4 regions of the Caballeronia sp. AZ10_KS36 genome follow, and region 4 is predicted to be linked to each of the others. Evidence: riboswitches for the same ligand, from Rfam matches in the RefSeq annotation. Region 4 holds a riboswitch; each other region holds the start of a gene.
What was found. A riboswitch is a leader RNA that binds a small molecule or an ion and turns the genes downstream of it on or off. The one in region 4 is predicted to bind cobalamin.
Positions count from the first base shown of each region.

Region 1 (5,400 bases), on a different contig from region 4:
ACAGGCGGCGGGAGGTCCGCGAGCGCGGTAGCGGCAATGGCATCGGCGGCGCGATCCAGACGCGCATCCAGTCCCGCCACTTCTTGCGCTTGCGTCAAGCCGAGATGACGCTCGGGCAGTGCGATGTCCTCTGTATTCGACAGATGCCCGCAATAGCGCAGCCCATCCGGAATGGCTTCGGCCAACATCTGCGCATGCCGCGCCGATGCAACGCGATTGGCGAGCACGCCATGGAACGGCACGTCTGCGCGATAACGCGCCAGTCCGAACGCCACTGCGCCGAAGGTCTGCGCCATGCCATGTGCGCCGATCACGGCGAGCACCGGCACATTGAACGCGGCGGCGAGGTCGGCGCTGCTCGGCGTGCCGTCGAAGAGACCCATGACGCCTTCGATCAGAATCAGATCGGCTTCGCGCGCGGCCTCTGCGAGCAATGCGCGGCATGCGTCGAGACCGACCATCGACAGATGCAGCGAATAGACGGGCGATCCGCATGCGCGTTCCAGGATCATCGGATCGAGAAAATCGGGGCCGGTCTTGAATACGCGCACGCGCAGGCCACGCCGCGCATGATGACGCGCCAGCGCGGCCGTCACCGTGGTCTTGCCTTGATGCGACGCGCTCGCGCCGATGAAGAGTGCGGGGCAGGACGGCATGAGCTCAGTACTCGACGCCACGTTGAGCCTTGACGCCCTGCTCGCGATACGGATGCTTCACGAGCCGCATTTCCGTGACGAGGTCCGCCAGTTCGACGAGCGCATCCGGCGCATGACGGCCCGTCACGACCACATGCAGCATCGCAGGACGCGCCTTCAACACATCGAGCACTTCGTCGAGCGGCAAGTACTCGTACTTGAGCACGGTGTTGAGCTCGTCGAGCACGACCATCTGATATTCGCCGCTTTCGATCATGCGCCGCGCTTCGTTCCAGCCTTTGCGCGCGGTCGCCATGTCGGCCTCGCGGTTTTGCGTGTTCCAGGTATAGCCGTCGCCCATCGTCACGAAATCGCAATTGGCGACCGCGCTCAGGAAATCGCGCTCTGACGTATGCAGCGCGCCTTTGATGAACTGAACGACGCCGAGCTTCATGCCGTGCCCGAGCACGCGCACGGCCATGCCGAATGCCGCCGTCGTCTTGCCCTTGCCATTGCCTGTGTTGACGATCAAGAGACCCTTCTCGTGATCGGCGGCGGCCTGCTTCTTTTCGTGGCCTTCCTTGCGACGCTGCGTCACGCGCAGATGTGATTCCGTATCGGTTTTCATGGGCTCTTTCAGGCTTTCTTCGTTGCTATGGCGACGGTCACATGACCGTCGATCATCTTCGGCACAACAAGCTCTCCGCCCTCGCTCGCGAGCAGCGCGCTAGGCTCGCATACACCGTCGGCGGGCATGTGCGCGAGCTGGTCTGCGCGATAGAAACGCAATGGCAGCGCATGACGCTCGCAGAAGACACGCAAGCCGGCTTCGTCGTGTTTGATGTCGATGCTCGCGACCACCGCGATGTGCGCGAACGTGAGTTCCGCTGCTTGAAGCGCACGAAGGACGGCCGCTTCTATCGCATCGGCGCTTACGCCGCGTTTGCAGCCGATGCCGACGGCAAGATGGCGCAGGCTCCCGCAAGGAAGTATCATCGAACGAATGGACGGAAATGCTTGCGCCGCCCATGCGTCCCTCGCGGATGGCGGCGTTCGGCGAAGGCATCATGACAGCGAGATGCGCTTCGTCCCCAGCGATGGCCGGTATCCGGGCTTGCGGCCTTCATCGCGCAGCCTTCCCACCGTGAACGGGCAGTGGCCGTTTGCGCCATGCGCGATATCGTGCGAGCCGATACCGCCGGTCGCGTACCGTTGCGGGGACAGCACAGGTTGGCGAGCGCTTGCATGCATGTGAAGACGCCGCTTTCTGTTTCCCGTTTAACTGCGCGTTTCGTGTGAACGCGCGAGCACCAGTCGCGCGCCAACGATACCACATGCACCGGTTTCAGCGCCGGATTCCTTGACGCTCCCTCGCGGGGAGCCTAGACTTCACGCAGTTCTGGTGCCCGCGTGCGAGCTTCTTTCGCACGCAGTTAAACGGGAAGCAGGAAGCGCATCGTCCATTATGCGAACGGACGCGCCAACCTGCGCTGCCCCCGCAACGGTAAGAGACCGGCGGTATCGCTATTAGGATATCGCGCGTTGCGCACGAAGCCACTGTCGGTGCACGGCAGGAAGGCTGCGCGACGAGGTCCCAAGCCCGGATACCGGCCAGAACTTCGCAGGGCCCACGCCGCGGGGATGCGGCATGTCCCATGATCCATCAGTCGTGCGCTTTTTCCCGCAGATCTCGCCGGCGATACCTTGCTCGCGCGACGCACGCACGACGCATGCACGACGCATGCATACACGAGCCACGGAGCGACGATGCAAACCCGCAAGATACCCGTCACGGTCGTGACCGGCTTTCTCGGCAGCGGCAAGACCACCTTGATGCGCCACATCATGTCGAATGCGCAGGGCTTGCGCCTTGCTGTCATCGTGAATGAGTTCGGCGAACTCGGTATAGACGGGGAAATCCTGAAGGGTTGCGGCATCGGTTGCGACGACGAAGCCGGGTCCTCGGAGCGCAATCTCTATGAACTCGCTAACGGGTGCCTGTGTTGCACGGTGCAGGAAGAGTTTTATCCGGTGATGGAGCAGTTGCTCGAACGCCGCGAGCGCATCGACCATGTGTTGATCGAGACCTCGGGCCTCGCGTTGCCGAAGCCGCTCGTGCAGGCATTCAACTGGCCGTCGATCAAGAATGCGTTCACGGTGGATGCCGTCATCACGGTGGTCGACGGTCCTGCCGCCGCAAGCGGACAGTTCGCCGCGAATCCCGCAGCGGTCGATGCGCAACGCAAGGCCGACCCGAATCTCGATCACGAATCGCCGCTGCACGAGCTATTCGAAGATCAACTGTCCTCGGCTGATCTCGTGATCGTCAACAAGACGGACCTCATGGACGTCGACGCACTGCGCCGCGTGGAAGCGCTGGTGCGGCCCGAGATTCCGCCGCAAGTGAAGGTCGTGCCCGCGCAAATGGGCAAGCTGGATCTGCATGCGCTGCTCGGTCTGCAGTCCGCGTCCGAGGACAGCATTCATCTTCGCCACGATCATCACGGTTCTGCCGACGACGAAGGCCACGTGGATCATCACCATGACGAATTCGATTCGGTCGTAGTCGAAGCACAAGTCGAATCACGCGAACAGGCCATTGCCGCGTTGCAGGCGCTTGTGGAGAGCCACACGATCTATCGCGTGAAAGGATTCGCCGCGCTGCCGGGCGCGGGCATGCGTCTCGTGGTGCAAGGCGTGGGCCGGCGCTTCGACAGCTATTTCGACCGGCGCTGGAACGAAGGGGAAGCCGCGAGCCGCTTCGTGCTGATCGGAGAAGACCTCGATCGTCAAACCCTGCAAACAGCGTTGAACGCGGCGCTGGCGAACGCGCTCGCGCAGGCCTGACGCAATGCATTTGTTACGCACGACGCCGGGAGGTTTTGTCGATGACGCGGCAGGCGTCATGCGTATCGAGCAGACGCGCGCACCGATCGTCGTACTGAGTTCGGCCGATACCACGCTCGCGCTGCTTGCAAGCGTGTTTCCGCGTCTTGAGCCGGGCTTTCCCGAAGTGCGGCTCGCGAATCAATCGTTTCTGCGCCAGCCCGCATCGGTCGATTTCTATGTCGACGATGTATTGCGTCATGCGCGCGTCGTCATCCTCGATCATCTCGGCGGTGAATCGTACTGGCCTTATGGCATCGAGCGAATCGTGGCGCTCGCCGAGCGCGAGAAGCAGATGCTTGCCATGTTCTCGGGCGATCTCACCGAAGACCCGAACCTGATCAGCAAGAGTACCGCGGATGCCGCGTTCTGCCGGGAGTTGTCGCGCTATCTGCGCGAAGGCGGCGCAGGCAATGCCGAAGAATTTTTGCGCGCAGTCGGTTATCACGCATTCGGCTTCGGCCGCGCGCCGCAAGCGCCGCGTCCGCTGCCTGCCGTAGCCATCTATCATCCCGAGCACGACATCGCCGCAATCGACGACTGGCGCGCGCGCTGGACCGACGGCGCGCCCGTCGTCGCGATTCTGTTTTATCGCGCGCATCTGCAAGCGGGCAACACCGCTGTATTCGATGCGCTCATCGAAGCCCTCGAAAAGGAAGGGCTGAATCCGCTGCCGATTGCGATCGCTTCGCTGAAGGAAAGCGTGAGCCGCGAAGTGATCGCGCGTTTATGCATGGAGCATCGCGCATCGCTCGTATTGAACACGACTGCGTTCGCAGCCAGCGTGATCGGCGAAAGCGAAGACTTCGACATCGCGGGCGATGCGCCCGTGCTGCAAGTGATATTGAGCGGCGGCAATCGCGAAGACTGGGAAAAGGACAACCACGGCCTCAATTCGCGCGATGTAGCGATGCATGTCGCGCTGCCCGAGGTCGATGGCCGCATCATCACGCGCGCGGTCAGCTTCAAGGGACTCGCGTATCACTGCGCGCAGACGCAAGTTGACGTGGTGCGTTATCAGGCCGATGCCGAACGCGTGCGCTTCGTCGCGGAGTTGAGCCGCCGCTGGTGCAAGCTGCGGCATACGCCCAACCACGAGAAGCGCATCGCGCTCGTGCTCGCCAACTATCCGGCGAGCGAAGGGCGCATCGGCAACGGCGTGGGGCTCGATACGCCGGCATCCGCGGTCGGCATCCTGTCGACGCTCGCACGCGAAGGCTATCGCGTGGGCGAATTGCCGGAGAACGGCGACGCGCTTATCGCCGCATTGACGCAAGGCGTGACGAACGATCCCGTGGTTCGCGACATGCGGCCGGCGTTGCAAAGCCTCTCGCTCGACGACTATCTCGACGCTTATCGCGCGTTGCCCGCAGATGCACGCGCCGCGCTGGAAAAGACGTGGGGCGCACCGGAAGACGATCCGACATTGAGGCGCGGGCGCTTCATGATCGCGGGCTATCGCTGCGGCGAAGTGTTCGTCGGCATTCAACCGTCGCGGTCGCGCGAACGCAACGACTATGCGAGCTACCACGATGCCGAACTCGTTCCGCCGCATTCGTATCTCGCGTTCTACTTCTGGCTGCGCATGCGCTTTAACGCGGATGCGCTCGTGCATGTCGGCAAGCACGGCAATCTGGAATGGCTGCCGGGCAAGAGCGTCGCGCTGTCGGCATCGTGCTGGCCCGATCTGATTCTCGGGCCGATGCCGCATCTTTATCCTTTCATCGTCAACGATCCGGGCGAGGGCAGTCAGGCGAAGCGGCGGGCGCAAGCGGTCATCATCGATCATCTGATGCCGCCGCTTACGCGCGCCGAGAACTATGGTCCGCTGCAAAACCTCGAACGGCAGGTCGATGAGTACTACGAAGCATTGATGGTC
Region 1 is NZ_JALQDQ010000025.1:333,178-338,577, reverse strand. It holds gene NCR35_RS16975 (cobyrinic acid a,c-diamide synthase CobB) at 1-656, opposite strand, end outside; gene cobO (cob(I)yrinic acid a,c-diamide adenosyltransferase) at 661-1,263, opposite strand; gene NCR35_RS16965 (cobalamin biosynthesis protein) at 1,272-1,631, opposite strand; cobalamin riboswitch at 1,718-1,966, opposite strand; cobalamin riboswitch at 2,019-2,265, shown strand; gene cobW (cobalamin biosynthesis protein CobW) at 2,403-3,482, shown strand; gene cobN (cobaltochelatase subunit CobN) at 3,487-5,400, shown strand, end outside.
Region 1: linked by a shared signal. The riboswitch ahead of NCR35_RS16965 (cobalamin biosynthesis protein) and the one ahead of NCR35_RS04455 (TonB-dependent receptor domain-containing protein) in region 4 are both predicted to bind cobalamin.

Region 2 (5,400 bases), on a different contig from region 4:
TGTTCGTCGTCGGTGATCGAGAACCAGTACTTGATGATCTGGATGCCGCTACGCACGAGCATCTTCTCGAACTCCGGCACCGAGCGAAAGAATTCCTCATACTCTTCGTCGGTGCAGAAGTGCATCACGCGCTCGACGCCCGCGCGGTTGTACCAGCTTCGGTCGAACAGCACGATCTCGCCGCCCGCCGGCAAGTGCGAGACATATCGCTGAAAGTACCATTGCGTGCGCTCGCGATTGTTGGGCGCGGGGAGGGCGGCGACGCGGCAGACACGCGGATTGAGCCGCTGCGTGATGCGTTTGATCGCGCCGCCCTTGCCGGCGGCATCGCGCCCCTCGAAGATCACGACAAGCCGGTGACCGGTATGGACCACCCAGTCCTGTAGCTTCACCAATTCGCCCTGTAGCCGGAACAACTCGCGGAAATAAGTCTTGCGAAGCTGCCGCTCTTCGTCCGAGAACGCCGCTTCGCCATCGAGGAAGCGATCGTCGATCTCCATCTCGAACTCTTCGTCGTAGCTGTCGATCAGGTCAGCGTGAAAGCGGCGCTGCTTGTCCGTCGTGGTCATTGAATGCTCCATGTGCGTGCTGTGGCCTGCTTCTTGGGCGCAGTGTTCGGCCGGCGCTGAACGCCCGATGGTGACGTTCCCGCATGGCAGTCGTGTGACACCGCCTTCCGCGTCATTCATTGTATGAAGCCGCGCGCTTTATGACACGAGCAGCGCGGCCCTTAGAATGGTCGAGCGTTTGATGGCATCACGATGGCACACCCATTCCAGAGGCGAACCGCACGATGATCGACACAGCTGGCGCAATTCCCTTTTTCGACGCGACGCAAACCGCACGCCTTCTGCCTTACGACCGCTTGGCGGATACGCTCGCCGCGACCATGCTCGATTATGCAGCCGGCCGCATAGCGAGTCCCGAGCGGATGGTGGTCCCGCTCGCGCACGGCGGAGTGATGCTCTCGATGCCCGCAACGGCCGCCGATATCGCGATGCACAAGCTCGTGAACGTGTGCCCGGGCAATGGCGCACGCGGCCTGCCGACGATTCACGGTCAGGTCACCGCTTTCGACGCCACGACAGGCGTGCCCCAGTTCATGCTCGACGGTCCCACGGTCACCGGTCGCCGAACGGCCGCAGTCTCCATGCTCGCGATACGCGCGCTGGCCGCCGATGTTCCGCGCGAAGTGCTCGTGATTGGCACCGGAAAGCAGGCGGCGTCGCATGTGGAAGCGCTTGCGAGCCTGTATCCGGAAGCGCGCCTCTACATTCTCGGCTCGCGTGCGGGGCGCGCGAGTGTTTTCTGCGCGGACCACGCCGAGCTTTCGCCGAACCTGGTCCCGCTCGAAGGTCCGGCGATACCGGACTCTATCGACGTGGTGATCACCACGACGACCAGCAAGACGCCGGTGTATTCGCTTGCGGCCAGCGCGGCGCGACTCGTGATAGGCGTAGGCGCTTTCACCGCCGATGCCGCTGAAATCGCCGCCTCGACGATTCATGCCAGCGCCTTGTTCGTCGACGATCTCGCAGGCGCGCGTCACGAAGCGGGCGATTTCATCCTCGCCGGAATCGACTGGAACACGGTGCGGCCGCTCGCGACGGCGCTTGCATCGCACGAAAGACCCGACATTCCGGTGGTGTTCAAGTCGGTCGGATGCGCGGCGTGGGACCTCGCAGCCTGCCGTGTCGCGAGGGTGGTCTTGTCGGACCAGAGCCAAGCCGCGTGACAGGTGGAACAACCTTTGCTGTAAGTTTGCTCGATGACGATTGCGCGACGGCGCTCAAGCACTCCAGCGAATGAACAGACCAATGAACAGTCGAATCGACACCGACCGGGCAGCATGGCCGGCATACCGAACCGCCGATACCAACGACCTCGCGGTTTCGCGGGCACCGGCGCCTTCGGCCCAAGGGCGCGCCGCGCCGCCCGCCGCTTATTTCATCTCCGTCCTCGAGATGGCGACCGGCGAGCAGTTGGGCAACGAGGAGCGCGTGCGCGCCGTCGCCATGCTGGAAAGCGAATTCGGTGCTGGACGGCCGCGCACACTCAAAGAGGCGGTGCGCATTTGCGCCGCCGCCATCGACTCGTCCACTTTGCAGCGCATGGCGCGCGGAGCCAAGGCCTGATTCGAAGCGCCCAAATCGAAGCGCCCAAATCGAAGCGCCCAAATCGAAGCGCCCAAGCGGTCATAGCGGACGCTCTTTAAGCACATTCTTTCATCAACGTGTAAAAGAAACGTGCTACTTGACGGTCTGAATGACTTCGAAGCCTTCGAATTCAGGGTGCCCGAGATAGAGCTGGCGCGTCTCGCCGCCTGCGTTGCGATGCGCGGCGCGAAAGGCGTCGGACCGCGTCCAGTCTTCGAACGCCGCCCGATTCGCCCAGATCGTGTGGCTCGAATAAAGGACGTGATCGTCCTTGGCCGGGCCCTTTAGCAAATGAAATTCGACGAAGCCGGGGACATCCCTGAGATGCGTGTCGCGGCTCGTCCATAGGCGCTCGAAGTCCGCTTCTGCGCCGGGCACGATCTTGAAGCGATTCATGGCGATATACATGTCGATACTTTCCTTTGTGGTGAGTCAACAAACGAAGGTTTAAGGGCGCGCCAGTTCGACTATCGTCGCAAATCCGCCGAAGAACATGCGCTTCGCGTCGAACGGCGGCTCGCCTTGCTCCATCATCGCCTTCAGGCGCGGGTCGTTCATGACCTTGGCGTTGACTGCGTCGCGCTGCTCGCGGGATTCATACAGTATCCACGAGAATGCAATCGTTTCACCTTCTCTCAATTGCACGCTCTGCGGAAATGAAGTGACTTCCCCTGGCTTGACGTCGTCGGCAATGCTTTCGACGAATTGCAGTGCGCCATGCTCAAGCCAGATCTTGCCTGCCTGCTCGGCCATGACGCGATACGCGTCGATCTTGTCGGTGGGAACAGGTACGACGAATCCATCCACATAGTGCGCCATGTGAGCCTCCTTGAGCCATATCGACAGCGTCATGCCGTCAATTGCATTGGAGCTTGAGCCGCACGACGAAGTTCAGGCCACGGTCCAGACGCCGCACCGTCGGTCATAGTCGAGCGATATGGACGACAGGGGCGCGAAGTCCATCGCAAAGATGGATTCGAGCGGGTCGCCTCGCACATGCGCCAATGCGGCTTTGATGACGATGGCATGCGTGACGATCAGGCAGCGTTCGATGCGGGCATCGTCACGCACAAGAGTTGCAAGCGCGCTCGCAATGCGTTCGGAAAGCATGGCAATACTCTCGCCGCCGTGCGGCCGCGCGGCGACATTCGAAAGCCATGCGCTCATGCCTTCAGGCTCTTTTTCGGCGATGGCGCGTATCGCATGCCCGCGCCAGCGGCCGTAGTCGATATCGTTGAATGCGTCGTTCGTTTCGACGGTGCTTGCTATGCATGCGGCAGTCGCGCGCGCAGCGGCCGCGGGACTTGCAATCACGCGGCCGTCGAAGCGTGCGAAGCGCTGCGCAAGAGCCGCGCGTTCATCGCATGCAGGCGGCTCGTCGCCCGTCGGAAAGCGGGCGGTTTTCATCGCGTGCGTGGCGGCGTGGCAGAGAAGCGTGACGTTCAATGATTGAGGCAATGGGCGCATCGTTGCTTTACTTTGCCCGCAATCGTCCTAGAATGGCAAGCTTGCAGTGTGAGGAAGCCGGTGCAAGCCCGGCACGGTCGCGCCACTGTAAGCGGCTTTCGTGAAAACGACGGTCCGCGAGTCAGACCCCGCTGCAAGCTCTTTCGTCTATTGGGACGCGCTTTTCCCTCGGAGAAAATCAATGAATGTCGCTCACGCGCCGGTCTATGCCGCCGCTCCTGTTTCGCCCGCCCTCGATGCGCCGGTGCCTATTCCGGTACGTGAAGTCTTGCCTTGGGCCGTGTTCATCGGCCTGATCCTTTTGATCGCCATTTATTTCGTCGGTGCGGAGCAGGGCGCGACGTCCATCTTCTCCGGCATGGTCGTTCACGAATTCGTGCATGACGGCCGGCACCTGCTCGGCTTTCCCTGCCACTAAGGGCGCGTCATGATTCGCAGTTTGTTGATACGCGGCATGATCGCGGGTCTCGTCGCGGGCGTGCTCGGCTTCGGTTTTGCGAAGCTGGTCGGTGAGCCGTTCGTTGCACAGGCCATCGCGTTCGAAGGAGAACATGCGCATGGACATGACCATCACGAAGCCACGACTCATTCACACGATCACGAAGGCGGCGACGGCGACGAAGAACTGGTGAGCCGGGACACGCAGGCCGGTGTCGGCCTCTTTACCGGCGTCGCGGTATTCGGCACTGCGCTCGGCGGCATTTTCTCGCTCGTCTTTGCGCTTGCTTATGGGCGGCTCGGCGCATTGCGTGCGCGCGGCACATCGGCGTTGCTGGCGATGTTCGGCTTCTTGAGCGTGGCGGTCGTGCCGTTCCTCAAGTATCCACCGAACCCGCCTTCGGTCGGCAACGCGGCGACGATCGGTCCGCGCACCGCATTGTTCTTCGGCATGTTGGCCATCTCGATCGCGGCAGCGGTGATCGCCGTCGCGCTGCAAAGGCGGCTGCGCGTGCGGCGGGGCGAGTGGAACGCAACGATGATTGCAGGCGCTTTCTACATCGCGTCGATGCTGCTCGTGCAGTTCGCGCTGCCGCGTATCGAAGAAGTGCCGGCAGGCTTCTCGGCGTCGTTGCTCTGGAACTTTCGCGTCGCGGCCATCGGTGTTCAGGTCATCATCTGGACGACGCTCGGGCTCGTGTTCGGCGCGCTCGCTGCTCGCGAACTCGAGCGGCCCGCATTGCGGAAAGTGGCGACCGTCTAAGCGTTTTCTCGCGATAACGCTGCTTGCCTTGCGGGCAATTCATCCAGTAGCGCGAGTTTCGCCGCATCGTCCATCGAGCGGAACGACTTGATCTCTTCGCGGCTCCGGAAGCATCCCGCGCACAGACCATGCGCGGGATCGAGCTTGCATACGCCCGTGCACGGCGAACCAACCGGCTCTTGCGACTTCGCGCGCGCAATAGTGAAGGCGAGGTCGACGATCGTCATAGCGATTCGCCGCGAAAGAGCGCCGCGGCGGCGGCCGGATTCGATGGCCAATACGCGTGCATATACGTGGCCGTGATCGGACCGTGGCGATAGAGGGCTTCGCCTTCGGCGCCTGTGGTTGCATGCTTCGAGGTCAGATGCGGCTGCATGGGTGTGTCGAGCGTGGAGTAATGGAACGTGTGACCGGTGAGCGCGCCGTGCGCGGTATCGAGCCTTTGCATTGCAAGACGCGCGAGGCGGCGCTGCATGAAGGCGTTGCCCGGGAGAAGACCGAGCATTGCATGCTTCGTGCCTTCCACGTCCGTCAGCGTATCGAGCAGATACAGCATGCCGCCGCATTCGGCGACGA
Region 2 is NZ_JALQDQ010000025.1:338,868-344,267, reverse strand. It holds gene ppk2 (polyphosphate kinase 2) at 1-569, opposite strand, end outside; gene lhpI (bifunctional Delta(1)-pyrroline-2-carboxylate/Delta(1)-piperideine-2-carboxylate reductase) at 794-1,735, shown strand; gene NCR35_RS17010 (hypothetical protein) at 1,818-2,135, shown strand; gene hmuQ (heme-degrading protein HmuQ) at 2,250-2,564, opposite strand; gene NCR35_RS17000 (DUF1428 domain-containing protein) at 2,604-2,975, opposite strand; gene NCR35_RS16995 (histidine phosphatase family protein) at 3,048-3,623, opposite strand; cobalamin riboswitch at 3,651-3,773, shown strand; gene NCR35_RS16990 (CbtB domain-containing protein) at 3,805-4,041, shown strand; gene NCR35_RS16985 (CbtA family protein) at 4,051-4,824, shown strand; gene NCR35_RS16980 (DUF1289 domain-containing protein) at 4,821-5,051, opposite strand; gene NCR35_RS16975 (cobyrinic acid a,c-diamide synthase CobB) at 5,048-5,400, opposite strand, start outside.
Region 2: linked by a shared signal. The riboswitch ahead of NCR35_RS16990 (CbtB domain-containing protein) and the one ahead of NCR35_RS04455 (TonB-dependent receptor domain-containing protein) in region 4 are both predicted to bind cobalamin.

Region 3 (5,400 bases), on a different contig from region 4:
AGCCGCCCACGCGCACGGCACAGGCGAGATCCGTCGGCACGCGAGCGAGTCCCGCGAGACTGTAGACATGCGGCGCGCCCATGTTTCGCGCGATGGAGAGCGCGTCGCCCGTTCCGCCCAACAGCAGCGCGCGCGTCATGCGGCGCTCCCGACGATCACGCCTTGCCTGTCGATTGCAAAGGCCTCGACGATCACGCCGCTCGGCACGGTATCGAGCGCCACGTCGCGGGCGCGCGCGCAGACGAGGTCGCCCAGCGCGATGCCTTCGGCGCGCGCGAGCTTCAGCGCTTCCTGACTCGTATTCGCCGCGCGAATGGCCGACTGAAGCGCCGCGCTCGCGCCCGCCTCCGCAGCCCAGCACGCCAACAACGGCAAGTCGATGCTGGAGCTGCGGCTATGCAGATCCATGTGTCCCGCCGCGAGCTTGCTGAGTTTGCCGAAGCCGCCGCACAGACTGAGCTTCTCGACCGGCGCGCGACGCAGATGCTTGAGCACCGCGCCCGCGAAGTCGCCCATTTCGATCAACGCGATATCCGGCAAGCCGTAGCGCGCGCGCATCGCGTCTTCGCTCTGATTGCCGGTGCAGGCCGCGATATGCCGCACGCCGTTCGCGCGCGCCACGTCGATGCCCTGATGAATCGAGGCGATATACGCCGAACACGAAAACGGCCGGACGATGCCCGTGGTGCCGAGTATCGACAAACCGCCCACGATGCCGAGCCGCGGGTTCATCGTCTTTTGCGCGAGCGCTTCGCCATGCTCGACGCCTATCGTCACATCGAAGCCGCCCGCATAGTCCGCGAGTGGCGCGAGCGCGAGAAGATGCTCGGTCATCATCCTGCGCGGCACGGGATTGATGGCCGGCTCGCCGATGGCGAGCGCCAGGCCCGCCCGCGTCACCGTGCCCACGCCCGGCCCGGCGTGAAAGCGCACGCCCGTATCCGCCGAGAGACGCACGCGCGCAAACACGAGCGCGCCGTGCGTCACGTCAGGATCGTCGCCTGCATCCTTGATGACGCCCGCTTCCGCTGCATCGCGCATGCCGTCGACCAGGCGGCAGAACTCGAGCTTCATCGTGACGCGCTGGCCCTTGGGCAACACGATCTCCGCGCGATCGCTCGCCTGCCCGGTTAGCAACAGACGCGCGGCTGCGAGGCTCGTCGCGGTCGCGCAGCTTCCGGTCGTGTAGCCGCTTCTGAGCGGCGCGGGTTGTTCCGGTGTCTCGTCACGCATGATGAGCGTCGAATGCGGTCAAGGCTTGCTCGCGCAGAGCAGCGTGATGGGCAACGCTTGCCGCCAGGTATCGAAGCCGCCGAGCGGCTCCGCATGCGCCACGCCGATGCGCACGAGTTCACCGCCATGCCGCGCGCGCCAGTCGACGAGCGCGGCTTCGCTTTGCAGCGTGACCGCGTTCGCGATCAGCCGCCCGCCCTGACGCAGCCGCGACCAGCACGTATCGAGCACGCCCGGCACGGTCACGCCGCCGCCGATGAACACGACGTCGGGCGCGGGAAGGCCCGCGAGCGCGGCGGGCGCCTCGCCCTTGACGAGCTGAAGCGCGGGCACGCCGAGCGCATCGCGGTTATGTTCGATCAGACGCTGCCGGCCCTCGTTCGCTTCGATGGCAATGGCACGGCAGGACACATGCGCGCGCATCCATTCGATGCCGATCGACCCGCAGCCCGCGCCCACGTCCCACAGCAGTTCGCGCGGCTGCGGCGCGAGGCGCGCGAGCGTGACGGCACGCACATCGCGCTTGGTCAACTGGCCGTCGTGACGATAGGCGTCGTCGGGCAGGCCGGGTGTGAGCGGCGGACCGGCATGGCCCGCATGCGTGCGGCATTCGATGGCCACGAGATTGAGCGACGCCACGAACGGCTCGCGCCAGTCGTCCGCGCGCTCGTCGATACGGCGTTCGTTCGCGCCGCCGAGATGCTCGAAGACCGTCATGCGGCTCGGGCCGAATCCATGCGCCGTCAAGAGCGAAGCGATCGCAGCGGGCGTCGCGCCGTCCGCGCTCAGGACCAGCAGGCGCTCGCCGCGAAACACATGCGCAAGCAGCGAGGCAACGGGCCGCCCGACAAGCGACACGCAGCGCGCGTCCTGCAACGCCCAGTGCAAACGCGCAGCGGCGAGCGACAGCGACGAAGGCGCGGGAATCACGCGCATCTCGTCGACGGCAAGCTCGCGAGCGAGCGTCGCGCCGACGCCGAAGAACATCGGGTCACCGCTCGCGAGCACGCACACAGGCGTGCCGCGCGTGCGCTCGGCGAGCACGGCATCGAGAGAAAACGGGCTCGGCCACGGCACGCGGCGCGCGGCTATACGCGCAGGCAAGAGCGCGAGATGACGCTCGCCGCCGTGTATCGCGCCGGCCTCGACGAGCGCGCGTCGCGCCGCGCGGCTGAGGCCCTGCCAGCCGTCCTCGCCGATGCCTATCACGGTCAGCCAGCTCGACATGAGACGTGCCCTCCTTGCGGTTCGCGACGCGCTTCATGCGACGATACCCGGCACGAAGCGTGCTGATGGTCGATAAAAGCGGGCATAATACATCGGTACGTCGGTGCCCAACGGTTCAACCCGCGGGCCTAACAGGGAACACAGCGAAACTGTGGCTGCCCCCGCAATTGTACGCAGCGAGTCCGCGCTCCACTGCCACTGGTTTATACCGGGAAGGCCGGCGCGGGCGCAGACCTGCCAGCCAAGAGACCTGCCGACTCACGCTTTCCACGCTATACACGCTTTGCACGCAATATTCGCGCGACGCCGTCCGGGCGGGGTGTACCGGTGGCATCGCCCGAAGCGAGAATCGCACCGGTCACGCTTTTGAACGCTTCTTTTCCGACACCGCGGCCATCGGCTTGTCCCGGCCTCATGCGCATCGTGCAGGCGCGCGACGGCGGGCTCGCGCGCCTGCGCCTTGCAGGCGGCGAACTCCGCGCGCACGCGGCGCATGCCGTCGCGCACGCGGCCGTTAAGTGCGGCTCGGGCGTCATCGAGCTGACCAATCGCGCGAATCTGCAACTGCGCGGCATTCGCGCCGATGCCCACGCGGAACTCGTCGATATCGCGCTGAACGCGGGGCTCGGCCCGCACACTGAAGGCGGCGACGACTTGCGCAACGTGATGCTGAGTCCGCTCGCGAACGACGCCACGCGCGGCCTCGCCGCCGCCATCGTCACCGCGATGCAGGGCGATGCCGCGCTGCACGCGTTGTCGCCGAAGTTCGCGCTGCAACTCGACGGCGGCGAACGCCTCGCGATGCTCGATCATCCGCACGATCTCTGGCTTTCCGCGCTCGACGACGGCACGCGCTACGCGTTCGGCTTCGCTGGTTCGATCCCGCATAGTGATAGCGACTCACCCGCGCTCGGCAGCATCGCGCGCGGACAGGTCGTGGACTTCGTGATCGCGGCGCTGCGCGCGTTCGTTGCGCTCGCTTCGAACGACGAACATCGCATGCGTGAGTTGCTCGCGCGAATCGGCGTGACGCGCTTTCTCGCGATGCTTTCGTTCGATCCTATCGACACTGCCTGGCGTCGCGCCCCTGCCAACGACGCGCTGCGCTTCGGCGCGCATCCGATGCCGGACAGCGCGAACGGGTATATCGGTGCGCAGACGCAACTGGGACGGCTCGACGCCGCCACGCTCGCCGCGCTCGCCGATCTTGCTTCGACATACGCGCAAGGCCGGCTCTTGATGACGCCTTGGCAAGGCGTGCTCATGCCTGACGTGATGCCGCGAGATACGGAACACGTGCTCGACCGCATTAACGCGCTCGGCCTCATCACGCGCGCAGACCATCCGCTTGCGCGTCTTATCGCGTGCGCCGGTTCGCCGGGCTGCGCGAAGAGTCGCGCCGATACCAAAGCTGATACGCACCGCCTCGCCGCGCTGCTGCCTGTGCACGACGATGTGCATATAAGCGGCTGCGAACGCTCGTGCGCCGCCGCGCATCCCGTCGTGAACACAATGATCGCGGTGTCGACCGGACGCTATGACTTGCATGTCGACGCGCGCCTCGTCGCACCGAACGTATCCATCGAAGAGGCGGCCGCGTGGCTCGCCCGGAGCCATGCCGATGCTTGACTATATCCGCGACGGCGCCGAGATTTATCGCCAGTCGTTCGCGACGATCCGCGCCGAAGCGAACCTGAGCGCCATTCCGCGCGACCTCGAAAAGCTCGCCGTGCGGCTGATTCACGCGTGCGGCATGGTGGATATCGTCGACGATCTGCGCTTCTCTCCCGGCGCAGGCGACGCGGGCCGCACGGCCCTCGCAGCCGGCGCGCCGATACTCTGCGATGCCCGCATGGTCGCGCACGGCATTACCGAGGCGCGTCTTCCGGCCGATAACCGCATCATCTGCACGCTCGGCGATCCGTCCGTTCCCGAGCGCGCCCGCGCGATGCGCAACACGCGTTCTGCTGCTGCGCTCGAACTCTGGCGGCCGCATCTGCAAGGCGCGGTCGTCGCGATAGGCAACGCTCCCACCGCGCTCTTTCATCTGCTCGACATGCTCGACGCCGGCGCGCCGAAGCCCGCGCTCATTCTCGGCTTCCCTGTCGGTTTTATCGGCGCGGCTGAATCGAAGGCGATGCTCGCAGCCGACAGCCGAGGCGTGCCCTTCGTCGCATTACACGGACGACGCGGCGGCAGCGCGATGGCCGCCGCCGCAGTCAACGCACTTGCTTCGGAGAACGAATAATGAGCGGACGCCTGTATGGTCTCGGCGTCGGTCCGGGCGACCCCGAACTCATCACAGTGAAAGCGCTGCGGCTTCTGAAGTCCGCGCCGGTGGTCGCGTATTTCGTCGCGAAGGGCAAGAAGGGCAACGCGTTCGGCATCATCGAAGCGCATCTCGACGACGCGCAGACACGCCTGCCGCTCGTGTATCCGGTGACGACCGAAGCGCTCGAACCGCCGCTGTGCTACGAGACGATCATCAGCGCGTTCTACGATGAAGCCGCGCTCGCCATTGCCGATCATCTCGAAGCGGGCCGCGATGTGGCCGTGATCTGCGAAGGCGATCCCTTCTTCTACGGGTCGTACATGTATCTGCACGACCGTCTCGCCGGACGTTTCGATGCGCATGTCGTGCCCGGCGTATGTTCGATGCTGGGCGGCGTGTCGGTGCTCGGCGTGCCGCTCGTTTATCGCAATCAGAGTCTTTGTGTGCTGTCCGGCGTGCTGCCGGAAGACGAGTTGAAGTGCAAGCTCGAAGCATCCGATGCAGCCGTCGTGATGAAGCTCGGCCGCAACTTCGACAAGGTGCGTCGCGTGCTCACCGATCTGGGGCTGGACAAGCGCGCGCTCTATGTCGAGCGCGCGACGATGGCGAATCAACGGATCGTGCCGCTCGATGAAGTCGACCCGATGGCGTCGCCCTATTTCTCGCTG
Region 3 is NZ_JALQDQ010000025.1:322,574-327,973, forward strand. It holds gene NCR35_RS16910 (cobalt-precorrin-6A reductase) at 1-139, opposite strand, end outside; gene NCR35_RS16915 (cobalt-precorrin-5B (C(1))-methyltransferase) at 136-1,233, opposite strand; gene cbiE (precorrin-6y C5,15-methyltransferase (decarboxylating) subunit CbiE) at 1,252-2,460, opposite strand; cobalamin riboswitch at 2,545-2,732, shown strand; gene cobG (precorrin-3B synthase) at 2,875-4,089, shown strand; gene NCR35_RS16930 (precorrin-8X methylmutase) at 4,082-4,708, shown strand; gene NCR35_RS16935 (precorrin-2 C(20)-methyltransferase) at 4,708-5,400, shown strand, end outside.
Region 3: linked by a shared signal. The riboswitch ahead of cobG (precorrin-3B synthase) and the one ahead of NCR35_RS04455 (TonB-dependent receptor domain-containing protein) in region 4 are both predicted to bind cobalamin.

Region 4 (5,400 bases):
CGATGCTGCGGTCGAGCGGGCTAGGCTTGGGCAGCGCGTGGGCAGTGGACATCGGCGTTCCTCGTCAGAAAGGGTGAAGCGAAGGCACGAGCGCCTCGTGCTCGCCATCGCGGATCAGGACCAGCGGATAGCCGAACGCCGCGCTCGCGCGCGCGGGCGTCAGCACGTCGGCGACGGGACCGACATGCGCGCCGCCCCGGCCGTCGAGCAAGAGCGCGTGCGTGGCGAAGCGGCGCGCAAGATTCAGGTCGTGGCACGAAAAGACGATCGCGCGTCCCTCGTCGCGCGCGGCGGCGGCGAGCGCATTCAGGCAATGGATCTGGTGATGCAGGTCCAGATGCGCGAGCGGTTCGTCGAGCAGCAAGAGCGGCGCTTGCTGGCATAGCGCGGCGGCAAGCGCCACGCGCTGCCGTTCGCCGCCGGAGAGCGTGAGCACGTCGCGCGAAGCCAGGTCTGCGAGACCGAGCGCATCGAGCGCGGCATGCGCGGCGGCGCGGTCGTCTTCGCTTTCCCAGCCCCAGCCCGTCAGATACGGAAAGCGGTTGAGCAGCACGGTATCGAGCACGGTTGCGCTGAAGGCGTCGTGCGTGCTTTGCGGCATCAGCGCGCGTTCGCGGGCGAGGTCCGCCGCGCGCCACGACGCGAGCGCGCGGCCGCCGAGCGTGATCGCGCCCGACGCCGGCTTCGCGAGTCCCGCGAGCACGCCGATGAGCGTGGTCTTGCCCGCGCCGTTCGGCCCGGCGATGCACCACACTTCGCCCGCCGCGATGGTCGCGCTAAGGCCATCGACGAGCGTTCGGGCGCCCGCGCGCAAGACGAGGTTATCGACAGAGAGCGGCTTCATCGCGGCCTTCGCAGCAGCATCCACAGGAACATCGGCACGCCGATCAGCGCCGTGACGACGCCCACCGGCAACTGCGCCGGCGCGATGACCGTGCGCGCGGCGAGGTCCGCGCTCATCACGGCGAGGCCGCCCGCGAGCGCGGCGGCGGGCACGAGCATGCGCTGGTCGTTGCCGAACGCGAGCCGCAGCAGATGCGGCACCACGAGCCCGACGAAGCCGATAGTCCCCGCCGTCGTCACCGCTGCCGCCGCCGCGAGCGATGCCACCAGATACACGCGCAGCCGCAGGCGTTCCACCGGCACGCCGAGCGAACGCGCCGTGGCCTCGCCGCGCAACAGCACGTTCAACTGCGGCGCGCACGGCACGATCAACGCGAGCGCCACGCCGAGCGCGATCATCGCGGGCCACGGCGTCGATGCGCCGTTGAGGTCGCCGGTCAGCCAGAAGATCATGCCGCGCAGCCGGTTCTCGGGCGCCACGCTGAGTATCAGCGTGATGAGCGCGCCCCAGCCCGCCGCGACGACGACGCCCGTGAGCAAGAGCCGTGGCGAGGCGTCCTGTTCGCCGTGCCACACGTGCGCGCGCGCAAGTCCGAGCACCAGAACGATGGATGCGAGCGCGCCCGCGCACGCGGCGAGATCCACTCCCCACCACGGCATCGACGCGAGCATCGCGGAAAGCGCGAACGCCGCCGCGCCGCCGGACACGCCGAGCACGTACGGTTCAGCGAGCGGATTGCGCAGCAGCACTTGCAGCAGCGCACCGGCGAGCGCGAGCAGCGCGCCCGATGCGAAGCCCGCGAGCGCGCGCGGCAATCGCAGGTTCAGCACGATTTCATCGGCGATATCGGGCGTGGCCGCGTGCGCGTGCAGCAGCGCGGCGATGGCGCGCGTCGGCGGCAGCGCCACGCTTCCGAGCGCGAGCGACGCCGCCAGCACGCCAAGGGCCGCCGCCGCGAGCGCGAGCCAAATCGCGGCGGCGCGGCCTGCGTGCATCGCCTTCATCGGACGGCGCGCATCAGCGGCGTGGCTCACGACGGATGCCAGCCGATCGTGACGTAAGCGCCGCGACGCGGCGTGTTGTACGAGTAAGCCAGTTCATAGTTGCGGTCGAACAGGTTGTCGATGCGCGCATTCACGTACCACGACTTCGTGATGTCGTACCGAGCCGAAAGATTGACGACGCCGTAGCCCGCGAGCGTCGAATCGTAATCGCTGCGCGCGCCGCTCACGATCCACTCGCCGCCCACGCGCCAGCGCCCGATCGACCGATGCGCCGACAGCGACGCGAAGCGCCGCGCGCGACGCGTCAACTCTTCGTGATTCGTCTCGTCGACGGGATTCTGGAACGTCACGCTCGCGCGCACGTCGGTTGCGCCCACGTGCCCCGCCCACGATCCCTCGACGCCCTGCACCTTCGCGCGCCCCACGTTCTGCGCGGTATAGAAGCCGCTGCTATCGCCCACGTAGTCGATCAGATTCGAATAGCGCGTCTCGAACGCCGTCACACGCACCACGCCGATCTTGTCCGATGCGTACTGCAACGCGGCCTCGGCCGAATGGCTGCGCTCCGGCTGTATCGACGGATTGCCGCTGAACGGATAGTAGAGATCGTCGAAGCTCGGCGCGCGAAACGACGCCGCGTAGCTCGCGCTCGCGCGCCAGTGGGAATCGAAGTTGTACGCGTAGCCCAGATAGTAGCTGTTCGCGCCGCCGAAGTCGGAATACTGGTCGCGGCGCACGTTGGCCTGCACTTCGCTCGGACCGAAGCGGCCGACATAGCCCGCGAACACCGAGTTCACATGCCGGTCGGGCGCGCTGAACTGGTCCGAATCGAGCGACTGGTCGAGATGCTCGTAGCCGAACACGAGCTTGTGCGCCTCGGTGAGCCGGAAGTCGTTCTGCCACAGATACTGATGATTCTCCGAGTCGAAGCGGCTCGTATAGACGCCGTTGTGCTCGATGTTCGCGCGGTCTTGCCCCTGCGCGACGGTGAAGTGCGTCGTCCAGTTGTCGGTGAGCTTGCCGTTCGCGAACACCGACGCCGAACGCACGCGATCATGCGATTCGTTGAGATCGGTCGGCACGCCGTAGGGATCGTCGAAGCTGTTCACGCCGTTCGATTGCAGGAAGCGCACGCCTGCGTCCCACTTGTCGCTGAACTTGTGGCGCAGCGTCGCGGCGACGCTTTCGTTCAGATAACCGTTCGCGTTCGGATTCGCGCCGGGCGCGAGCGCGGGATCGATCGACGAGAAGCCGTCGGTCTTTTCGCGCGACACGTTCAGGCTAAACGTCGTGCGGCCATCGGTATCGAGCGCGCCGTCGACGCCCGCCGACTGGCGCTGCGTGTGATAGCTGCCGTATTCGGCTTCGAAGTGAAAGCGCGGCGGATGTGCTTCGCCCTCCTTCGTGAAAATCTGCACGACGCCGCCGATCGCGTTCGATCCATACAGCGCCGACACATTGCCGTTGACCACTTCGACGCGGCCGGTCTGATCGAGCATCAATTGCGACAACTGCGCCGCGCCCAGAGACACGGATTCGACGCGCACGCCGTCGATCAGCACGAGCGATTGCGTCGAGGACGCGCCGCGTATGAAGACGCCCGAGGTCGCGCCCGGCCCGCCGTTGCGCGTGATCTGCACGCCGGGCGCGAGCGCGATGAGTCCGAGCACATCGTCCGCATTGCTGTCGGCGATGTCTTGCGCGTCGAAGAGCGTCGCCTGCGGGATGGAATCGGCGAGCGGTTGCGCGCTGCGCGTCGCCGTGACGACGACGGGCGCGAGTGTCTGCGACGGAGAATCGGAATCGGCGTGCGCGGCCTGTGCAAGCGGCGCACTCGCGGCGGCGCACATCACGACGCGCGCCGCGCGACGAATGAGGCCGGACGAAGGCAAGACCATGTGTGAAGCGTTCCCGTTGGAGACTGGCGCGTGCCCCGCTCCCCGCGAGGTCTGTGCGCGACGCACGCGCCGTATTGCAAAGCATCGGCGCGCTGGACGATTGGCCGGTATCCGGGCTGGCGACGCATCGTCCCGCCTTCCCGCGCTTCGAAGCGCAGTGGCGCCGACACGTTTCTTGCAGTCGCGTCTCCGATGACAAACGACCACGGAGCAACGAGAAGAAACGCGCGTGGGACGACTTGCAACTTGCGTTGCGGTCGCTTACCGTTGCGGGGGCAGCACAGGTTGGCGAGCCGCGCGAGGCGAGACGACGCTTCCTGTTTCCCGTTTGACTGCGCCGCAAGAAAGGCGGCGCGAGCACCAAAAGTGCGGCAAGTGTAGGAGCGCGCATAAGGGCCGTCAAGAAGGCGCGGGGCGCCTCATCGCGAGGTCCGAGCGACGAGCAAGCGACGAGCGAGCGTCGTCAGCCGCGCATCCGGGTGCGTCACGCGCGGCCATTCCACACATGAATACGCGGCGATGCGCGCAAGATCGCGTGTTGTTACGTCTCGAAACGAGACAATTATCGGAAGCGCCTTTGAACCGCGCTAAAATGCCAGGTCTTTAGAGGACGCAGCACATGCTCAACGAACTCGAATCACTGTCAGGGAACATCGGCCGGCTGATCAAGATCAGCGAGCGCCACAATCAGGCGCGTCTCGCGCTCGAAGCACAAATGGAACAGCTGCGCGCCGATTACGCCAGCGTTCAGGCCGAACTCGCGCAGGTTCGCCAGGAGCGCGACGCGCTGCAAGGCGAACGCGATTCGCTGTCCGCGAAGATCGACGACGCGCAAGTGCGCCTCAACGCGATCCTCGAAAAGCTGCCGCGCGGCAAAGCGCATCATGCCGAGAGCGACAATCAGCTCGATCTTCTGAACGCCGAAGCCAGCGCGTCGCGCGAAGCGCAGCACGAACATGCGCACGCGGAAGAAGTGCACGGCGAGCATCATCAAGGAGAGAAGGCATGACGACCACGCAGATCGAAGTATCCATTCTCGGCCAGCAGTATCGCCTCGCGTGCTCGCCGGAAACCGAAGCCGCGCTGCGCGAAGCCGTGGCCCGCGTCGATGCCGAAATGAACAAGGTCCGCAACGCAAGCAGCGTGCGCGGCACGGACCGCATCGCGGTAATGGCCGCGCTTTCCCTGGCGTCCGAATTGCTCAAGCTGCAGGAAAGCGTGCGCCACGGCGAAGCGTTCCCGGCCGAGGAAATCCGCCGCACCATGCATTCGATGAACGAGCAGCTCGGCGCGGTCATTGCGCAATATGAGGCGCACTGAGCGAAGCGCGCTGACGCTCATGCGCTGATCTAATCAGCGTCGCGATATCCATCAAAAAAAGATACCGCGAGAAACGCAGGCAAGGGCTGCAAGGACCAAACGTTTGGTGTACAGTGAGGTCTCCCTGCCTGGTACGCCAAGGTCATATATTCCTTGAACCAATGCTACATTGGCACGGTTGCGGAACGTTGCAGCACGGGCGCGCGCGTCACTCTGTCTGATGTACCCGAAGTGTTGCTTACCGCGACCAATCTTGAACCCAGGTTCAGGATGCCGGCCTAGCGGCTGAGGCGGGGACCTTATTTACGAAGCACGAACGGCATCGGTTCTTACC
Region 4 is NZ_JALQDQ010000004.1:70,150-75,549, reverse strand. It holds gene cobT (nicotinate-nucleotide--dimethylbenzimidazole phosphoribosyltransferase) at 1-52, opposite strand, end outside; gene NCR35_RS04465 (ABC transporter ATP-binding protein) at 65-844, opposite strand; gene NCR35_RS04460 (FecCD family ABC transporter permease) at 841-1,839, opposite strand; gene NCR35_RS04455 (TonB-dependent receptor domain-containing protein) at 1,875-3,746, opposite strand; cobalamin riboswitch at 3,832-4,126, opposite strand; gene NCR35_RS04450 (ATPase) at 4,366-4,755, shown strand; gene NCR35_RS04445 (cell division protein ZapA) at 4,752-5,066, shown strand; RNA gene ssrS (6S RNA) at 5,185-5,367, shown strand.